3 regions of the Rhizobium sp. WW22 genome follow, and region 1 is predicted to be linked to each of the others. Evidence: predicted binding sites of a transcription regulator. Region 1 holds the regulator's gene; each other region holds the start of a gene.
What was found. The regulator LexA, encoded in region 1, represses DNA repair genes until DNA is damaged. The targets are predictions, from matches to a motif close to TGTTCNNNNTGTGTTCNG.
Positions count from the first base shown of each region.

Region 2: ACK83U_RS01265 (ATP-dependent helicase) is a predicted target of LexA. The motif match lies at 2,768-2,785, and genes of this name have one in related genera.
Region 3: dnaE (DNA polymerase III subunit alpha) is a predicted target of LexA. The motif match lies at 3,360-3,377, and genes of this name have one in related genera.

Region 1 covers NZ_CP178198.1:1,273,745-1,279,475, reverse strand. Annotated here, with positions in the region: gene eno (phosphopyruvate hydratase) at 1-381, opposite strand, end outside; gene kdsA (3-deoxy-8-phosphooctulonate synthase) at 530-1,369, opposite strand; partial or broken gene ACK83U_RS06420 (VOC family protein) at 1,366-2,252, opposite strand; gene lexA (transcriptional repressor LexA) at 2,673-3,395, shown strand; gene ACK83U_RS06410 (ComEC/Rec2 family competence protein) at 3,376-5,731, opposite strand, start outside.
Region 2 covers NZ_CP178198.1:233,934-239,664, reverse strand. Annotated here, with positions in the region: gene secD (protein translocase subunit SecD) at 1-1,661, shown strand, start outside; gene ACK83U_RS01270 (SMP-30/gluconolactonase/LRE family protein) at 1,710-2,585, opposite strand; gene ACK83U_RS01265 (ATP-dependent helicase) at 2,861-4,930, shown strand; gene mmsB (3-hydroxyisobutyrate dehydrogenase) at 5,163-5,731, opposite strand, start outside.
Region 3 covers NZ_CP178198.1:1,021,035-1,026,765, forward strand. Annotated here, with positions in the region: gene proS (proline--tRNA ligase) at 1-78, shown strand, start outside; gene ACK83U_RS05105 (lipoprotein-releasing ABC transporter permease subunit) at 105-1,415, shown strand; gene ACK83U_RS05110 (ABC transporter ATP-binding protein) at 1,430-2,113, shown strand; gene ACK83U_RS05115 (DUF5680 domain-containing protein) at 2,119-2,586, opposite strand; gene ACK83U_RS05120 (hypothetical protein) at 2,663-3,259, opposite strand; gene dnaE (DNA polymerase III subunit alpha) at 3,613-5,731, shown strand, end outside.

The DNA of each region.
Region 1 (5,731 bases):
CAGGTTGGCGCTCTGGGCAGCAGCCTTGGCAACGGCGAGCGAGACGCCGAGGATGGCATTGGCGCCGAGGCGCGACTTGTTCGGCGTGCCGTCGAGCTCGATCATGATGTTGTCGAGCTGGATCTGGTTTTCGGCATCCATGCCGCCGATCGCGTCGAAGATTTCCGAATTGACGGCTTCGACGGCCTTCTCGACACCCTTGCCATGGTAGCGCTTGCCGCCATCGCGAAGCTCTACAGCTTCATGCGCGCCGGTCGACGCACCCGACGGAACCGCCGCGCGGCCCATGCTGCCATCTTCGAGGTAGACATCGACTTCGACAGTCGGATTGCCACGGCTGTCGAGAATCTCGCGGGCGATAATGTCGGTGATTGCGGTCATGATAGCTCCCTGCTCGCTGGTTTATAAATCGATTTAAATCGTCTTAATCGAAGGCGCGGAAATTTCAATGGCGATCCGCGCCGCGATTTGGCACTCCTGCAGGCCCGTAACGCAAGTTCATGTCAGCCTGTTGAATGCCGGCTTTATTTCAGGCCTTGGCGATGGCGTCGAAGGCCAGCAGCTTCTCCAGAAGCCGCGGCATATCCTTCAGATAGACCATGTTCGGGCCATCGGATGGTGCATTGTCCGGATCCTCATGCGTCTCGACAAAAACGCCTGCGACACCGACGGCAACGGCGGCGCGCGCCAGCGTCTCGACGAACCGGCGATCGCCGCCGGTCGAACCGCCCTGTCCGCCTGGCTGCTGCACGGAATGGGTCGCGTCGAAGATGACGGGCGCGCCCATCGCCGCCATGATCGGCAGCGAGCGCATGTCGGAAACAAGCGTATTGTAACCAAAGGAGGCGCCGCGCTCGCAAAGAAGAATATTCGGATTGCCGCTTTCGTTCAGCTTGGCAAGCACGTTCTTCATATCCCATGGCGCCAGGAACTGGCCCTTCTTGACGTTGACCACGCGGCCGGTCTTGGCAGCGGCAACCAAAAGGTCTGTCTGGCGCGACAGGAAAGCCGGGATCTGCAGTATATCGACCGTCTTGGAAACGATGGCGCACTGCTCTTCCGTGTGGATGTCGGTCAGGACCGGGAAGCCATATTCCTTCTTCAGGTCTTCAAAGACTTCCAGCGCCTTTTCCAGCCCGATGCCGCGCTTGCCCGACAGCGATGTACGGTTCGCCTTGTCGAAGGAGGACTTGTAGACGAGGCCGATGCCCAGCTTGCCGCAAAGTTCCTTCAAAACGCCGGCAACCATGAAAGCATGGTCGCGGCTTTCCATCTGGCAGGGACCGGCGATCAGCGACAGCTTTGCAGTATTGGAAAAAAGGACCTTGGAGGCGCCCTCGCCGACGGTGACTTCGGAATTTGTGCTCATTTTATCTCCTCAAAGGCGAACAATGCGCCCTGACCGGGCGCCAACCTCGCCAATAGACGATTGTTCTTACGCGTATAGGTGACGCCGTTAGCAGTGAAATGCGACGATGTCACGGAAAGATCGCGCGTTTTGAAAAGGATTGCCCGCGCCCTGAGCCCCGGATCATTCGTGCGAACAGGCAGATCATAGAATGCCTCCATTCCTTCCGGCGTCAAAATCTCGAGATCGGCATTGGCAGTCCTGATCGTCAGGCCAAAGGAATGTTCCATAATGCGTGGGTCGCCGACAACCTCTTCGAAGAAACCGCGATAGACCGCCGGCTTCGGCGCGCAAAGCGCTACCCGCGCGATACCAGTCACGCCGTTCTCGTGACGCTCGAGCGCGCTGCGATCAGCCGGCAGCGGATTGATGCGCTGACAGCAGAAAGCGAGAAAATCCGGCGCGCGCAGATCGGCGGCAAGGGCAAGACGAAAGCCTGCCGTGGTTTCGGTTCCATCCGGCATCTCATCGGACGGGAGAAATCCAGCATTCGCCCCGCCGAAATCGCCGCCGCGTTGAAACGCTTGTCATCCGCCACCGCATCATCCGTACCGAATACCACGGCCGAGAAGCCATCATCCCCCACCCGGAAACGATAAGCCTGATCGCGCGCGACGAAAACATTGCCATCCACGATGCTCTTCTCGCATTGCTCCGGAGATGCGACGCCCAGAGGTTCGAGATAGGTTTTATCGGCAAGGAAGACGCAGGCATTCTGAGTGCCAAAGGGATGGCACGCATCTGGAGCCACGGTGAAACCGAGCTTGCCGAGACGTTCGCGCGCCAGAGCGATGTTGACGGTCGGCAGCACGAGATGATCCAGCGGATGCGGAGACGAAATCATGGCTTCTCCTGTTTGCTTGCGGAAGCAGATTTGCGCCCATCCCCCAAGCAATTCAAGATGGAAGGATGGAACATCCCGAAGCACACGACATGGATCGAAGGCGATCTCGCAAACGTGATTGCTGATTCTCTCCCATAGCCGGCTCATGCAGTAGCGCGGCACTTTGATCCAAATGCTGGGCGCACGGACTGAACGACAAGGCCCTGGAAGCGAACAGAGCGGCATTTCTCATATTTTTCCATGGGTTAACGCAGATATGGCGCCTCGATGTTCCGATCCGATCCATTCGCAAATGGTAATTATTTAACTGCCCCCACAAGGCTTTACCGAAATTTAAGCACTTGCGGAACACATATGGAACATATAGTGTCCGTTCTGGATTTGTTTCACGGCTTTTCTTGATTCTGAGGTTCCAAGACGATGTTGACGCGCAAGCAGCAGGAACTGCTTCTCTTCATTCACGAACGCATGAAGGAATCCGGTGTTCCGCCATCCTTCGACGAGATGAAGGATGCACTGGATCTGGCATCCAAATCCGGCATTCACCGCCTGATCACGGCGCTGGAGGAGCGAGGTTTCATCCGCAGGCTGCCGAACCGGGCCAGAGCGCTCGAAGTCATCAAGCTTCCCGACGCCTATAATCCGAGCCTGCAACAGCGCCGCGGTTTTTCGCCCAGCGTCATCGAGGGCAGCCTCGGCAAGCCGCAGCCCGTTGCCCCGCCCGCTCCGTCGAAAGTGGCAAATGACGATCACAACGGCTCGGCGTCCGTACCTGTGATGGGCCGCATCGCCGCCGGCGTTCCGATCTCGGCAATCCAGAACAATACGCACGACATTACCGTTCCCGCCGACATGCTCGGCTCCGGCGAACATTATGCGCTCGAAGTTCGCGGGGATTCGATGATCGATGCCGGAATTTTCGACGGCGACACGGTCATCATCCGCAATTCGACGACGGCCAATCCCGGCGATATCGTCGTTGCACTCGTCGACGATGAAGAAGCTACCTTGAAGCGCTTCCGTCGCAAGGGTGCCTCCATCGCGCTGGAAGCCGCCAACCCAGCCTATGAAACCCGCATCTTCGGGCCGGATCGCGTCAAAGTTCAGGGCAAGCTCGTCGGCCTTATTCGTCGCTATCACTGACCGGTGAATTGTCCAGAACTGGTGGTGCCTTTGCAATTGGCGCGTCGAATTTGTCGGTGCGCCAATCATAGGTTCGATGCCTGGTCCATGGGCGCTGCGGGTTGTTGAATGCGGCTGAGATGATGGGCTTGTCTACGGAAAGCACCATTTCGATGGAGCCGGTTTTGCGCAATGTCGCACCGGTTATGAGCGTTGCTCCGGAGCGGCAATGGTCCAGCCGCAGCCGGATTGGCGTCACGATAATATTCCCGGTGTCGCAAGCCGTGGGCAGATAGGCTGCGTTCTCGATGGTGACCAATATCGCGCCGTTTTCGAGCATGGCGACACACCATGCTCCCTTCTGACAGGCAAAGCTGCCTTGCATGGTGCGGTCTAAAGCTTCTTCCATTGCGGTGCGGACCGCCTTCTGCTCGTCATTGCTTAATCGCTTATGCCGATCCGTCTTGCTGATCTGCGGAAGCCGGCTATCGGTCGGGAGCATGGTCGGCGGTTGATGTTCGGCCGCGACGAGCGCTTTCTGCCATTGCTCGAAGATGAAGGCCTGCGGTCTCTCGCGATTGGTGGCGAGGATATCGTTCTGGCGCAAGGCAACCAGAATGCCATCTTCCGAGATCATCAGATCCGGCTTCGGCACACCAGAGCCGAACGCGGCTACACCGACAGATGACAGCAGCAGCAACAGGCCCAGATGGCGAAGCCGGGTCCGCAGCATGCTCATGGTCAGGAAGCCAGCGATGAAAGTCGGCATCAGCCAGCCGGGCTGGCGACCGAAGGTAATGTCACCTCCCCACCCAGCCACCGTTTTTGCAACAGCGATCACAAGCTCCAGTCCCTCACCGGTGACTTTCCAGAACGGTCCATCGATTCCGAAAGGCATCAGCAGCATCGCCATCATACCGAAGGGCATGACGATGAAAGAGACGACGGGCATGGCCGCAAGGTTGGCAGCAAGTCCATATGTCGCCAACCGGTGAAAATGCTCGATCGAGAAAATGGCCGTCGACGCACCGCCGATGAACGAGGTCGACATCACGCCTCCAAAGAAGCGTGTGACGAACAGTAGCGGACTTAACAGACGGATGCGCGGCAGGATGTTTTCGCGATGCCGCCGTCGTTTCCAGAGCGAATAGCCTGATACCAGCGCCAGCGTAGCGGCGTAAGACATCTGGAAACTCGGACCGAGTACCTGAGACGGTGACAAGACTAGGATGACGATGGCTGAGAGCGCCACATTGCGCAAGCTGATGGATGGCCTGTCGAAAAGCACGGCCACCAGCATGATCGCCATCATGATGAAGGCGCGTTCGGCGGAGACGCCGAATCCGGAAATGAGGTAATAGGCCGTTACCGTTAGAAGCGCGCCGAAGGCTGCGAACTTCTTCGTCGGCCAAGCCTGGACGACACCGGGAAACAGGCTGAACAAATAGCGCAGACCGACATAGAAAATGCCAGCCGACAGCGCCATGTTGAGGCCGGAAATTGCAATGATGTGGGTCAGGCCGGCAATTCTCAGGGCTTCGGTCGTATCCTTCGAGATCGCACGTCTCTCATCGGTGACAAGCGCCGCTGCAAAGGCGCCGGTATCTCCTGGCAAGGTTTGCCTGATGCGGTCGCCGATGCTATTGCGCAGGCCAGCGAGCCAGATATCGGCCGCATCTAGTAACGAGCCGGCGGCATTATCACTAGATGGTGATAATAATTCCGGCGTTCCGTAGGCAAAGCCATTCGCGCCGATGCCGTTGAAATAGGAGCTGAAGGCAAAATCGTTGAGACCCGCCAATGCCGGTCCGGCCGGAGGCGTCAGGCGCGCCCTGCCCCGGATCCGATCCCCCAGATCGAACGGCTCCGCCTGCTTGCGCACGAAGACCGTAACCCGCTGCGGCGCGCGGCGGATAGAGGGTTTTTCCGTTGCCTCGACGCGGACGATATAGCGCCAGCGCCCATTGTCATAGGATTCCCGTCGCTCGATCTGCCCGGTCACGGTCGTCGTCACGGCCGAGTCGAGCATGACGGTGGAAACCCGCCAACTTTCCCACTGCGCGAGCGCCAGGCCCAGGCAGATGAGCATACCGGCGAAAAGCGTGTGATGAAGCAGCCTGCCCGCATCGCGCTTTAGCAAAAAGCCCAAAGCAAACAGAACGAGGCCTGCGAGAAACGCCTGCGGAGGCGGATCGACTTGCGCCTCGAACCAGATAATCGCACCCAAACCCATATAGATCGGCGCGAAAAGAACAGCGCGGCCATGGGCTGCCTCCTCCGCAATCAAGCCGAGGACAGCGGTTCCAAGGCGCTTCGGAACACGCAGCAAACGCGACGTCAGCGGCGCCTGATCCTGT
Region 2 (5,731 bases), 1.0 Mb from region 1:
ACAAGGTGCTGAGCGCACCGAATATCCGCGAGCCGATCACCGGCGGTTCAGGCCAGATCTCCGGCAACTTCACCGCAGACAGCGCCACCACGCTTGCAGCCCTGCTGCGCGCCGGCGCTCTGCCCGCCAAGCTCACCGTCATCGAAGAACGCACCGTCGGCGCCGATCTCGGTAGCGACGCGATCCAGAAGGGCATCTATAGCGGCCTCGTCGGCTTCGTCCTGGTTGCCGCCTTCATCTTCGTGCTCTATGGCGCCTGGGGCATTCTCGCCAATGTCGCGCTGCTCATCCACACGGTCCTGACCTTCTCAGCCCTGACGCTTGTCGGCGCCACGCTGACGCTGCCCGGCATCGCCGGTATCGTCCTTGGCATCGGCCTTGCGGTTGATGCCAACGTTCTCATCAACGAGCGCATCCGCGAAGAAACCCGCAAGGGCCGCGGCGCCTTCGCCGCCATCGATAACGGCTTCAAGAAGGCCTATTCGACGATCATCGACGGCAACATGACAGCCCTCATCGCCGCCGCGATCCTGTTCTACTTCGGCTCCGGCCCCGTTCGCGGCTTTGCCGTGACCATGGGTCTCGGTCTCATTATCTCGATGTTCACCTCCGTCGCCTTCGTGCGCGTCGTGATGATCGCCATCACCCGTCGCCGCAAGCTGAAGGTGATCAACATCAGACCGCTGATCCCTTTCAGCCCCTATGACAAGCACATCCAGTTCATGAAGGCCCGCTTCTTCGGCGTCACCGTCTCGGCGATCCTGTCGATCGCCTCGGTGGTTCTGTTCATCCATCCGGGCCTCAACTACGGCGTTGATTTCCGCGGCGGCATCCAGATGTCGGTCAAGACCAAGGACGCAGCCGATCTGTCTACGTTCCGCGAGGGCTTGAACACGCTCGGCCTCGGCGAAATCGCACTGCAGTCCTTCGGCGACAACAACAGCCTTCTTGTCCGCGCCCAGCGCCAGGACGGCGGCGAAGAGGCGCAGACGGCGGCCGTGACCAAGCTCAAGGCCGAAATCGTCAAGATCGACCCAAGCGCGACCATCGAAGGCACCGATGTCATCGGTCCGAAGGTCTCGGGCGAGCTTGCCTGGGCCGGCATCCTGTCAGTCGTAATCGCCAGCCTGGCGATGCTCGTCTATATCTGGGTGCGGTTCGAATGGCCGTTCGCGGTCGGCGCCATCGTCACGCTGGTGCTCGATGTGACCAAGGCGATCGGCTTCTTCGCGATCACCGGCCTCGATTTCAACCTGACGGCCATCGCCGCGATCCTGACGCTTGTGGGATATTCGGTGAACGACAAGGTCGTGGTCTATGACCGCATGCGTGAAAACATGCGGCTCTACAAGTCGATGCCGCTGCGCGACATCATCGACAAGTCGATCAACGAGACCCTGGCGCGAAGCCTCTATACCAATGCCACGGCTTTCTTGGCGCTGGTGCCGATGGCGATCTGGGGCGGCAGCGCCGTCTCCAGCTTCGCGATCCCCATGGTGTTCGGCATCCTCGTCGCCGGCGCCTCATCGGTCTTCATCGCCGCGCCGATCCTGCTGTTCCTCGGCGACTGGCGTCGCCGTCATGCCAAGCCGGTCGCCAATGACACGGGATCGGCAGACGGCAAGTCCAGTAAGGACAACAAGCAGATTCCTGCTGCTTAACACATGAAAAGAGGACATGCCCGGCTTCCGGGCATGTCCTCCAGCCGCTTACGAAATCGGCGGCATATGCAAAGGCAAACCAGGACGCGGGGCCGTAATCTTTTCTACAACTCCGTTTTCCTGCTCGCTGACGAGCAGATGCTTGCCGTCCACGGTGAAGGCGATATTGGCCGGCCTTGTGCCGTCGGTGCGGATATGGCCGGCCATTTTTCCCTCGGTGTCCACCATGGAAATTTCACCTAGGCCGTACATGGCACAATACAGCATGCCACTGCGATCAAAAGCGAGGCCTGCCGGTCCGCGCAGCGCATTGACGGCAGGGGATGTCATCGACTGGACAAACATTTCCTGCCTGCCGCCCACGACTTGCCGATAGATTTTTCCGGTCAGCGTTTCGCTATAGTAGAGCAATCCGTCGGCACCGAAGGCAATACCGCTCGCAAAGAGCAAGCCTGCTGCCAGGACCCGGATGACCCGGCCCTCCGAAGGATCGATCTGATAGACGCAGCCATTATAAGCCGCCTTGAAGAAATCGGGATGGATGTGGCCGCCTTCGAGAAGATTGGCAAGGCGGATACCGGAATCGATCATATAAAGCAGGCCGTCAGGTCCGAAAGCGAGTGCATTCGGATGGAGAAACGGACCATCGGCGCTGCCTTCAATGACCTGCAGGACGCGGCCTTGCGCCGACAATCTGACAAGGGAATTCTCCGGGCCGTTGGCAACCCAGAAACATCCGTCACCATCCGCCGCAATCCCCATCGGCCAGCCGCCGACCCGGCAAAGTTCCTGCGGTACGCCGCTTGCGTCGAAAAGTTTCAGACAGCGGCGACTGGCATCCATTTCTACGACCGCGAGGCGACCGTCCGGCAAGGCCAGGAGGCCGCTAGGCAGACGCAGCCCGGTGGCAATCGTTTCGTTCATGTTTTGAAACCTTCATTCTACGCATTACGAAGCCCCAAAAACTCAAAATGCTGCGCCGAAATGATACATAAGCACGAAGAAGATCCTTTTCGAGCCGGGCGAATGCAAATCCCGATAAGATTCTTGCGCCAGAGGTCACATCCGCGTGCGAGCCCTGTTAATCTTGACAGGCTTTAGCGATTCGGAACATCCATAGAACGTTCCTATATCTTCGCGTTTGCGATTCGCCGCATATCGCGCTCCGCGCCGGCCGCCGGAGGTAGTCAGGAGAGTTGATGACCGCCGCCTATCTGGAAAAGCTGAACCCGGAGCAACGGCTGGCGGTGGAACACGGCACGACTGTAGGCGACGGTCATATTGCCGGGCCTCTGCTGGTCATCGCCGGAGCCGGCTCCGGCAAGACGAATACGCTTGCGCATCGCGTCGCGCATCTGATCGTCAAAGGCGCAGACCCGCGCCGCATCCTGCTGATGACCTTTTCGCGCCGCGCCGCCGCCGAAATGGGCCGCCGCGTCGAGCGCATCTGCCGCGAGGTGCTGGGTGCGAATTCCGGCATCACCGCCGATGCACTTGCCTGGACAGGTACGTTCCACGGCATCGGCGCGCGCCTGCTGCGGGATTATGCAGAACAGATCGGCATCGACCCGGCCTTCACGATCCACGACCGCGAAGACAGTGCCGACCTGATGAATCTGGCGCGCCACGACCTCGGCTTTTCGAAGACGGAGAACCGCTTCCCGACCAAGGCGACCTGCCTTGCCATCTATTCGCGCTCCGTCAACGCCGAAGCGCCGCTCGACGGCGTGCTGCGCGACTTCTTCCCTTGGTGCGCCATGTGGGAGCAGCAGCTGCGCGATCTTTTCGCCTGTTATGTCGAGGCAAAGCAGGTGCAGAACGTGCTCGATTACGACGACCTGCTGCTCTATTGGGCGCATATGCTGCAGGAGCCTCTGATCGCCGAGGATATCGGCAGCCGCTTCGACCATGTACTCGTCGACGAATATCAGGACACCAACCGGCTGCAATCCTCCATCCTGCTCGCCCTGAAGCCGGATGGCCGGGGATTGACCGTCGTCGGCGACGACGCGCAATCGATCTATTCCTTCCGTGCCGCCACCGTACGCAACATTCTCGATTTCCCCAAGGCTTTTACGCCATCGGCCGATATTGTCACGCTCGACCGCAACTATCGCTCGACACAGCCGATCCTAGCTGCAGCTAACGCCGTGATCGATCTTGCGTCCGAGCGCTTCACCAAGAACCTGCGCACGGAGCGGCAAAGCGTAGAGCGGCCGCGGCTGGTGACCGTGCGCGACGAGGCCGATCAGGCGCGCTACATCGCCGATCAGGTGCTGGAAAATCGCGAGGGTGGCGCAAGGCTCAAGCAGCAGGCGGTGCTTTTTCGCACTTCGAGCCATAGCGGCCCGCTGGAAGTGGAGCTCACCCGCCGCAACATCCCTTTCGTCAAATTCGGCGGGCTGAAATTCCTTGACAGCGCCCATGTCAAGGACATGCTGGCGGCGCTGCGTTTCGCCCAGAATCCGCGCGACCGCGTGGCCGGCTTCCGCCTGATGCAGCTCCTGCCCGGCGTCGGCCCTGCGACAGCACAGCGCGTACTCGACCAGATCGGCGAAGATGCAAGCCCGATCACGGCACTCACAGAACTCCCGCCGCCACCGCGCACGGGAGACGATTGGACCGCCTTTGTCGAGACGATGCGGGAGGTCAAAAGCGGGAAGGCCGGCTGGCCATCGGAAATCGGCCTCGTTCGCCAATGGTACGAACCGCATCTGGAACGCGTATATGAGGATGCATCGACCCGCCAGGCGGATCTCGTCCAGCTCGAACAGATTGCCGCGGGCTACGGCTCGCGTGAGCGCTTCCTCACCGAGCTGACGCTCGATCCGCCCGACGCCACCAGCGACCAGGCGGGTGTGCCGCTACTCGATGAGGACTATCTGATCCTCTCCACTATCCATTCCGCCAAGGGCCAGGAGTGGACGAAGGTCTTCATCCTCAACGCCGTCGATGGCTGCATCCCCGCCGATCTCGCCGTCGGATCATCCGCCGAAATCGAGGAGGAACGACGGCTGCTCTATGTCGCGATGACGCGGGCTAAGGACAATCTCGATCTCGTCATTCCGCAGCGGTTCTTCGTGCACGGCCAGCATGCGCAGGGCGACAAGCATGTCTTCGCCTCGCGCACCCGCTTCATTCCGGCAACATTGCTGCAATTTTTCGAGGTCTGCGGCTGGCCGCAGGCACGGGCTGAAAGCGCTGCCGCCATTCGGGCGCGCGAGGTGCGCGTCGATGTGGGTGCGCGCATGCGGGGCATGTGGCGGTGAGTTGGGGTTATTGAGGCGGCAGGTCAGGCATGTTTATTGGTGCCGCATCATCGTGCGTGGCCCCTCAACCTAGCCCTCTCCCCGCGAGCGGGGAGAGGGGACGACCTCACAAGGCAGCAGGCCTCCTCTTGAACGGAACTTGTTTGGGGCACAATTCCCCCTCTCCCCGCGAGCGGGGAGAGGGTTGGGGTGAGGGGCAATCCGAGCTTTCAATTCACTCGATCGCCGCGCGTTATACCCGCTTCGCCTCGCGAAACATCTCGATGATCGCCGAAAAATCGCGGCCGCCGTTGCCGAGCTTTTCGAAGAGCGCGTAAAGCTGCGCGGCTTCAGCACCCAGAGGCGTCGACGCGCCGCTGGAGAGCGCCGCTTCCTGTGACAGGCGCAGATCCTTCAGCATCAAGGCGGCGGCAAAACCGGGCTTGTAGTCGTTGTTGGCGGGCGACGTCGGCACAGGGCCGGGCACCGGGCAATAGGTATTGATCGACCAGCATTGGCCGGAGGAGGTCGAAGCGACGTCAAAGAGAGCCTGGTGCGAAAGGCCAAGCTTTTCGCCGAGCACGAAGGCCTCGCAGACGCCGATCATCGAGATACCGAGGATCATGTTGTTGCAGATCTTCGCGGCCTGGCCGGCGCCGGGATCGCCGCAATGGACGATCTTCTTGCCCATCACCTCGAGCAGCGGTTTGGCAGCGGCGAAGCTTTCCGCCGAGCCGCCGGCCATGAAGGTCAGCGTCCCGGCCGCGGCCCCTCCGGTGCCGCCGGACACCGGCGCGTCGAGTGAGAGGCAGCCGGCATCGC
Region 3 (5,731 bases), 250 kb from region 1:
GTGGAAGTGAAGGACCGTAAGACCGGCGCTCGCGAGACGATGACGGTCGAGGCAGCGATCAATCGGCTGGCAGGCTGATTGACGATACAAAGGATGAAAGGCGAATGGCGGTGAGCGCGGCAGTGGAACAGCAGGAAAATTCGTTCAAGGCCGGCCCATCGTCTCGCCCGTTCTCCGGTTTCGAACGGCTCGTCGCTTGGCGCTATCTGCGCTCCCGGCGCAAGGAGGCCTCGATTTCGGTAATTGCCGGCTTCTCGTTGGTCGGCATCATGCTCGGTGTCGCTGCCCTGATTATCGTCATGGCCGTGATGAACGGTTTCCGCGCCGAGCTCTTCAAGCAGATTCTCGGCTTCAACGGTCATGTCGTCGTGCAGCCGATTGATTCGCCGTTGAACGATTATGCTGATCTGGCAAAGAAGTTTTCTGCCGTTCCCGGCGTCACCATGGCCCTGCCGCTCGTCGAGGGCGAAACACTTGCTTCCGGCCGCGGCGGCTCCGGCACTGGCGCGCTGGTCCGCGGCATCCGTTCGGAAGATCTGACCAAGCTCAAATCGGTCTCCGATCACATCGTTTCCGGTGACATTGTCGGCTTTGCTTCCGGACAGGGCGTTCTTGTCGGCAGCCGGTTGGCCCGGCAGCTGGGACTGACGGTCGGCGATCAGATCACCCTTACGGCACCGGATGGCGACGTCACGCCCTTCGGCGTCAACCCGCGCGTCAAGGCATACACGATCTCCGGTATCTTCGAAGTAGGCATGTCGGAATATGATTCTTCCGTCGTCTTCATGCCGCTGGAGGAGGCGCAGGTCTTTTTCAATGCCGAGGGCATTGTCGAGAAGATCGAGCTCTTCGTCACCAATCCGGATGAAGTCGATCAATTGCGGCCGAAGATCGAAGAGGCGGCGGGGCGACAGATTTTCCTGACGGACTGGCGGCAGGTCAACGCCACTTTCTTCTCAGCCCTCCAGGTCGAGCGCAACACGATGTTCATGATCCTGACGCTGATCGTTCTCGTTGCCGCGCTGAATATCATTTCCGGCCTGATCATGCTGGTGAAGGACAAGGGCAGCGACATCGCCATCCTGCGGACTATGGGGGCGACGTCGGGCGCGATCATGCGCATCTTCTTCATGACGGGGGCGGCGATCGGCGTCGTTGGAACGTTCGCCGGCGTCATACTCGGTGTCCTGGTCTGTCTCAATATCGAGTCCATCCGCCAGTTCTTCTCCTGGATTTCCGGCACCGTGATTTTCAATCCGGAGGTCTATTTCCTCAGCAAATTGCCGGCCCAGATGAATCTCAGTGAGACCATCTCCGTCATCGTGATGGCACTCACTCTGTCCTTCCTTGCCACCATCTTTCCCGCCTGGCGGGCCTCGCGGCTCGATCCGGTGCAGGCGCTGCGCTACGAATAAGGATATTTCATTTGATGAAACGCAACGTCGTTCTCCAGCTCTCTGGCGTGGAGCGTCACTACGGGCAGGGCGAGACGCGGCTGTCGATCTTGAAGGGGGCGGATTTCACGCTGCACAGCGGCGAGATTGTTGCGCTCGTCGCGCCGTCAGGCACAGGTAAATCAACGCTTCTGCATGTGGCCGGGCTGCTTGAGCATCCGGATGGCGGCGAAGTGCTCGTCAACGGTCAGGCCTGTGAGGACTTGTCTGACGATAGACGTACGGCCGTGCGCCGCAGCGAGATCGGCTTCGTCTATCAGTTCCATCACCTGCTTCCGGAATTCTCGGCGCTTGAGAATATCATGATGCCGCAGCTCATTTCCGGCCTTTCGCGGAAGGATGCCAGCGAGCGAGCCGCTCAGCTTCTAGACTACATGCGTATCGGCCATCGCGGTGATCATCGCCCCGCCGAATTGTCCGGCGGCGAGCAGCAACGCGTCGCAATCGCGCGGGCCGTCGCCAATGCCCCGCTGGTGCTGCTGGCGGATGAGCCCACCGGCAATCTCGATCCGGCGACCGCGCATTACGTCTTCGATGCACTGGAGGCGCTGGTGCGCCAATCCGGTCTTGCGGCCCTGATCGCCACGCACAATCACGAACTCGCTGCCCGCATGGATCGCCGTGTTACCTTGAGCGAAGGCAAGGTTGTGGAGGTCTGATCCTTTTACGGGATGATCAGGCCGCCGCGATAATCCAGTTCGTAAGCCTTGCGTTCGCTAACGATGATAGCTTCGTAGCCGCTGAAATGGTGGCAGTCGCCAATGTTTTCATCGATGTAAAGCCCATAGGCATGCTCGAACTCGAAGCCGCCGAGAAAGCGCCTTTCGTCAAGATAGAGCCGCAGGAGGGCCGCCTTGATCACCATGCCGGCGCGCGTTCCGTCGATCAGGTCGTGTTCGACGATATGGCCGAAATAGTTCATGGCCCATACCGGCTCGCCGTCATGCCATACGAGCTCTTGTCCGGCGAAGTCCGTGCCGCCGAAGTAGCTGTCGAGATAGCGCCAGCGCCCGCTCGCATAGCCAATGTCATGCGAGCCGCTACGGCAGGATGGCAGCTTCTCGCCGTCACCGACATAGGTTTCGGCTTTGGCGACGACAATAAAATCGTTCAGCTCGGCAAGATCCGGCATGACCCTCTCCAATTTTGGTAAGCGGCCAAGATGCCATTCAATGCGAGATTTGTAAAGAACAAAAAGAGAACATTTGCTAGCGATGGCTGCTTTCGCAGGCCTTCTGGCCGATATCATCCTGCCAGTCCTGTATGCTGATGGTCTTGGCATCGGCCTTTAGTATCTTGTCGTCCTTGGTCACCTTGCCGGTCAGGACGTTGTAATCGCAGCTATAGCTGTTACCGGGTTCGAGGTTGTCACGAAAATCGTAACTATAGCCGGCAACCAAAAATGCGCTGTTGCGATAGGCAAGCGTCAAAGTCTGATGCCATCGGTCGCGCCCGATCGCATCGTTCTGCGAGGTGATCGCGATTGAACCGCTCGGCAGTGCGGCGATCGATGGTTCCTGGCCGTAGATGCCGCCAGGCTCAGCGCGGCCCCATACCTTATCAGGGGCGGCGGCGGCAAGCTTCAGTAGCTCGTGCTCCTTGTCGCGGAGATAGATGTAGATCCCGATCTCATAATCTGCCTCGTCATTCGGCGGCATCGTCACCAGTAATGCAAGGTCCGGCTTGCCGTCCTTGTTCCAATCGCCGATCGCCGCGTCGATGATGCGGTCGGAAGCAATGGTGTCTTCGGCGCGAGCCGCGATTGCGGTCAAAAGAAGAATGAGAGCGCAGCCAAGTGACTTCATCGTGACCCCCGGTTTGCCTCTGCATAGCGCCGGGCCGCGCGGGCGTCCATCGCGGGCTAAAAAGTTCTCTGATGAAATTTACTGATGCTTCTATTGACTCTCGAACAAAAATGGAACAAAAAGAAAACATAACGAGTAAGGAGCGCCTAAATGACCGACATTATTCGAGACGTTGCAGCATTCACTTCCATCGTCATGTTCGTCACCAGCTTTTCCCTCATCATGATGGCGATGTAAGTTTTATCCCCGTTTGCACATGCTGTTCCCATATTTGATGGGAGCAACTTCTGGACTTTATGGTCCGCAATGCCGAAAATGTCGCTGATTCATTCAGGCGTGCGGAAGGGTATGAAATGGCGGATGCAGGTGGCAGCGGCGTGGCAGCGCCGGTCGGCGAAATGCCGGAGTTTGTGCACCTCAGGGTTCATTCCGCCTATTCTCTGCTAGAGGGCGCATTGCCGCTCAAGAAGATATTGGCCAAGGCTGCCGGGGACAGTCAGCCGGCCATTGCGATTACCGATACGAACAATCTGTTCGTCGCCCTGGAATTCTCGCAGAAGGCGATGGATGAAGGGCTGCAGCCGATCATTGGCTGTCAGGTATCGATCGATATGGAGGATGGCGGCGAGAGCGAGAAGCGCGGGCCGCAGCAAGCTTTGGCGAAGATGCCATCCATCGTGCTGCTTGCCGCGACCGAGCGGGGATATGAGCGCCTCGTCGATCTCGTCAGTCGGGCCTATCTCGGCGGCGAGGGCAACAGCGCCGTTCACATCGCAGCCTCATGGCTGGATGAGATCGGTACGGGAGGGTTGATCGCGCTCACCGGTTCGCTCACCGGCCCGGTCGATATGGCTTTGAAAGAAGGGCATGCCGCACAGGCGCTCTCCCGGTTGTTGAGACTGAAGCAGCTGTTCGATGACAGGCTCTATGTCGAATTGCAGCGCCACGGCACCTATGATCGTCGTCACGAGCAAAAGATGATCAAGCTGGCTTACGAGCACGAGATCCCGCTTGTTGCCACCAACGAAGCCTTTTTCCCGACGCGGGACGATTACGATGCGCATGACGCCTTGATGGCGGTGGCCCACAATGCCATCGTCTCGGACGATACGCGATTTCGCCTGACGCCGGATCACTATCTGAAGAGCCGCGCAGACATGGCAAAGCTTTTCGCCAACTTGCCGGAAGCGCTTGACAACACGGTCGAAATCGCTCGCCGCTGCTCCTTCGTGTTGAAGACCCGCTCGCCGATCCTGCCGCGCTTTACCGGGGCGACTGACGACCCTGAAGAGGCCGGGCGCGCCGAGGCGGCCGAGCTGCGCGCTCAGGCGGTAGAGGGCCTCGAGCAGCGCATAACCTCGCTTGGTATGGCACCGGGTTACGAGGAGAAGGACTATCGCGATCGGCTGGAATTCGAACTGAGCGTCATCGAGCGCATGAAGTTTCCCGGCTACTTTCTGATCGTTGCCGATTTCATCAAATGGGCCAAGCGCCACGATATCCCTGTCGGCCCCGGTCGCGGTTCCGGTGCGGGTTCGCTGGTCGCCTACGCCCTTACCATCACCGACGTCGATCCGCTGCGCTTCTCGCTGCTGTTCGAGCGCTTCCTCAACCCGGAACGCGTCTCCATGCCAGACTTCGATATCGACTTCTGCCAGGACCGGCGTGAAGAGGTGATTCGCTACGTGCAGGCCAAATACGGCCGCGAGCAGGTGGCGCAGATCATCACCTTCGGTTCGCTGCAGGCACGCGCCGCCTTGCGCGATGTTGGCCGCGTGCTGGAAATGCCCTATGGCCAGGTCGATAAGATCTGCAAGCTGGTGCCGAACAATCCCGCCAATCCGACCCCGCTGAGCAAAGCGATCGAGGAGGAGCCGCGCTTGCAGGAGGAGGCGGACAAGGAGCCGGTTGTCGCCCGTCTTCTCGATATCGCCCAGAAGATCGAAGGCCTCTATCGCCACGCATCGACACATGCCGCCGGTATCGTCATCGGCGACCGCCCGCTATCGAAGCTCGTGCCGATGTATCGCGACCCGCGCTCCGACATGCCCGTCACCCAGTTCAACATGAAATGGGTGGAGCAAGCCGGCCTGGTGAAGTTCGACTTCCTCGGTCTGAAGACGCTGACCGTCCTGAAAACGGCGGTCGATTTCGTCGCGAAACGCGGTATCTCGATCGATCTTGCCAGCATCCCGCTCGACGACAAGAAGACCTACGATATGCTCTCGCGCGGTGAGACGGTCGGCGTGTTCCAGGTGGAAAGTGCGGGCATGCGCAAGGCGCTGATCGGCATGCGGCCGGACTGCATCGAGGATATTATCGCGCTCGTGGCGCTTTATCGTCCAGGTCCGATGGAGAACATCCCGGTCTATAATGCCCGCAAGCACGGCGAGGAAGAGATCGAATCGATCCACCCGAAGATCGACTATCTCTTGAAGGAAACTCAGGGCGTTATCGTCTATCAGGAGCAGG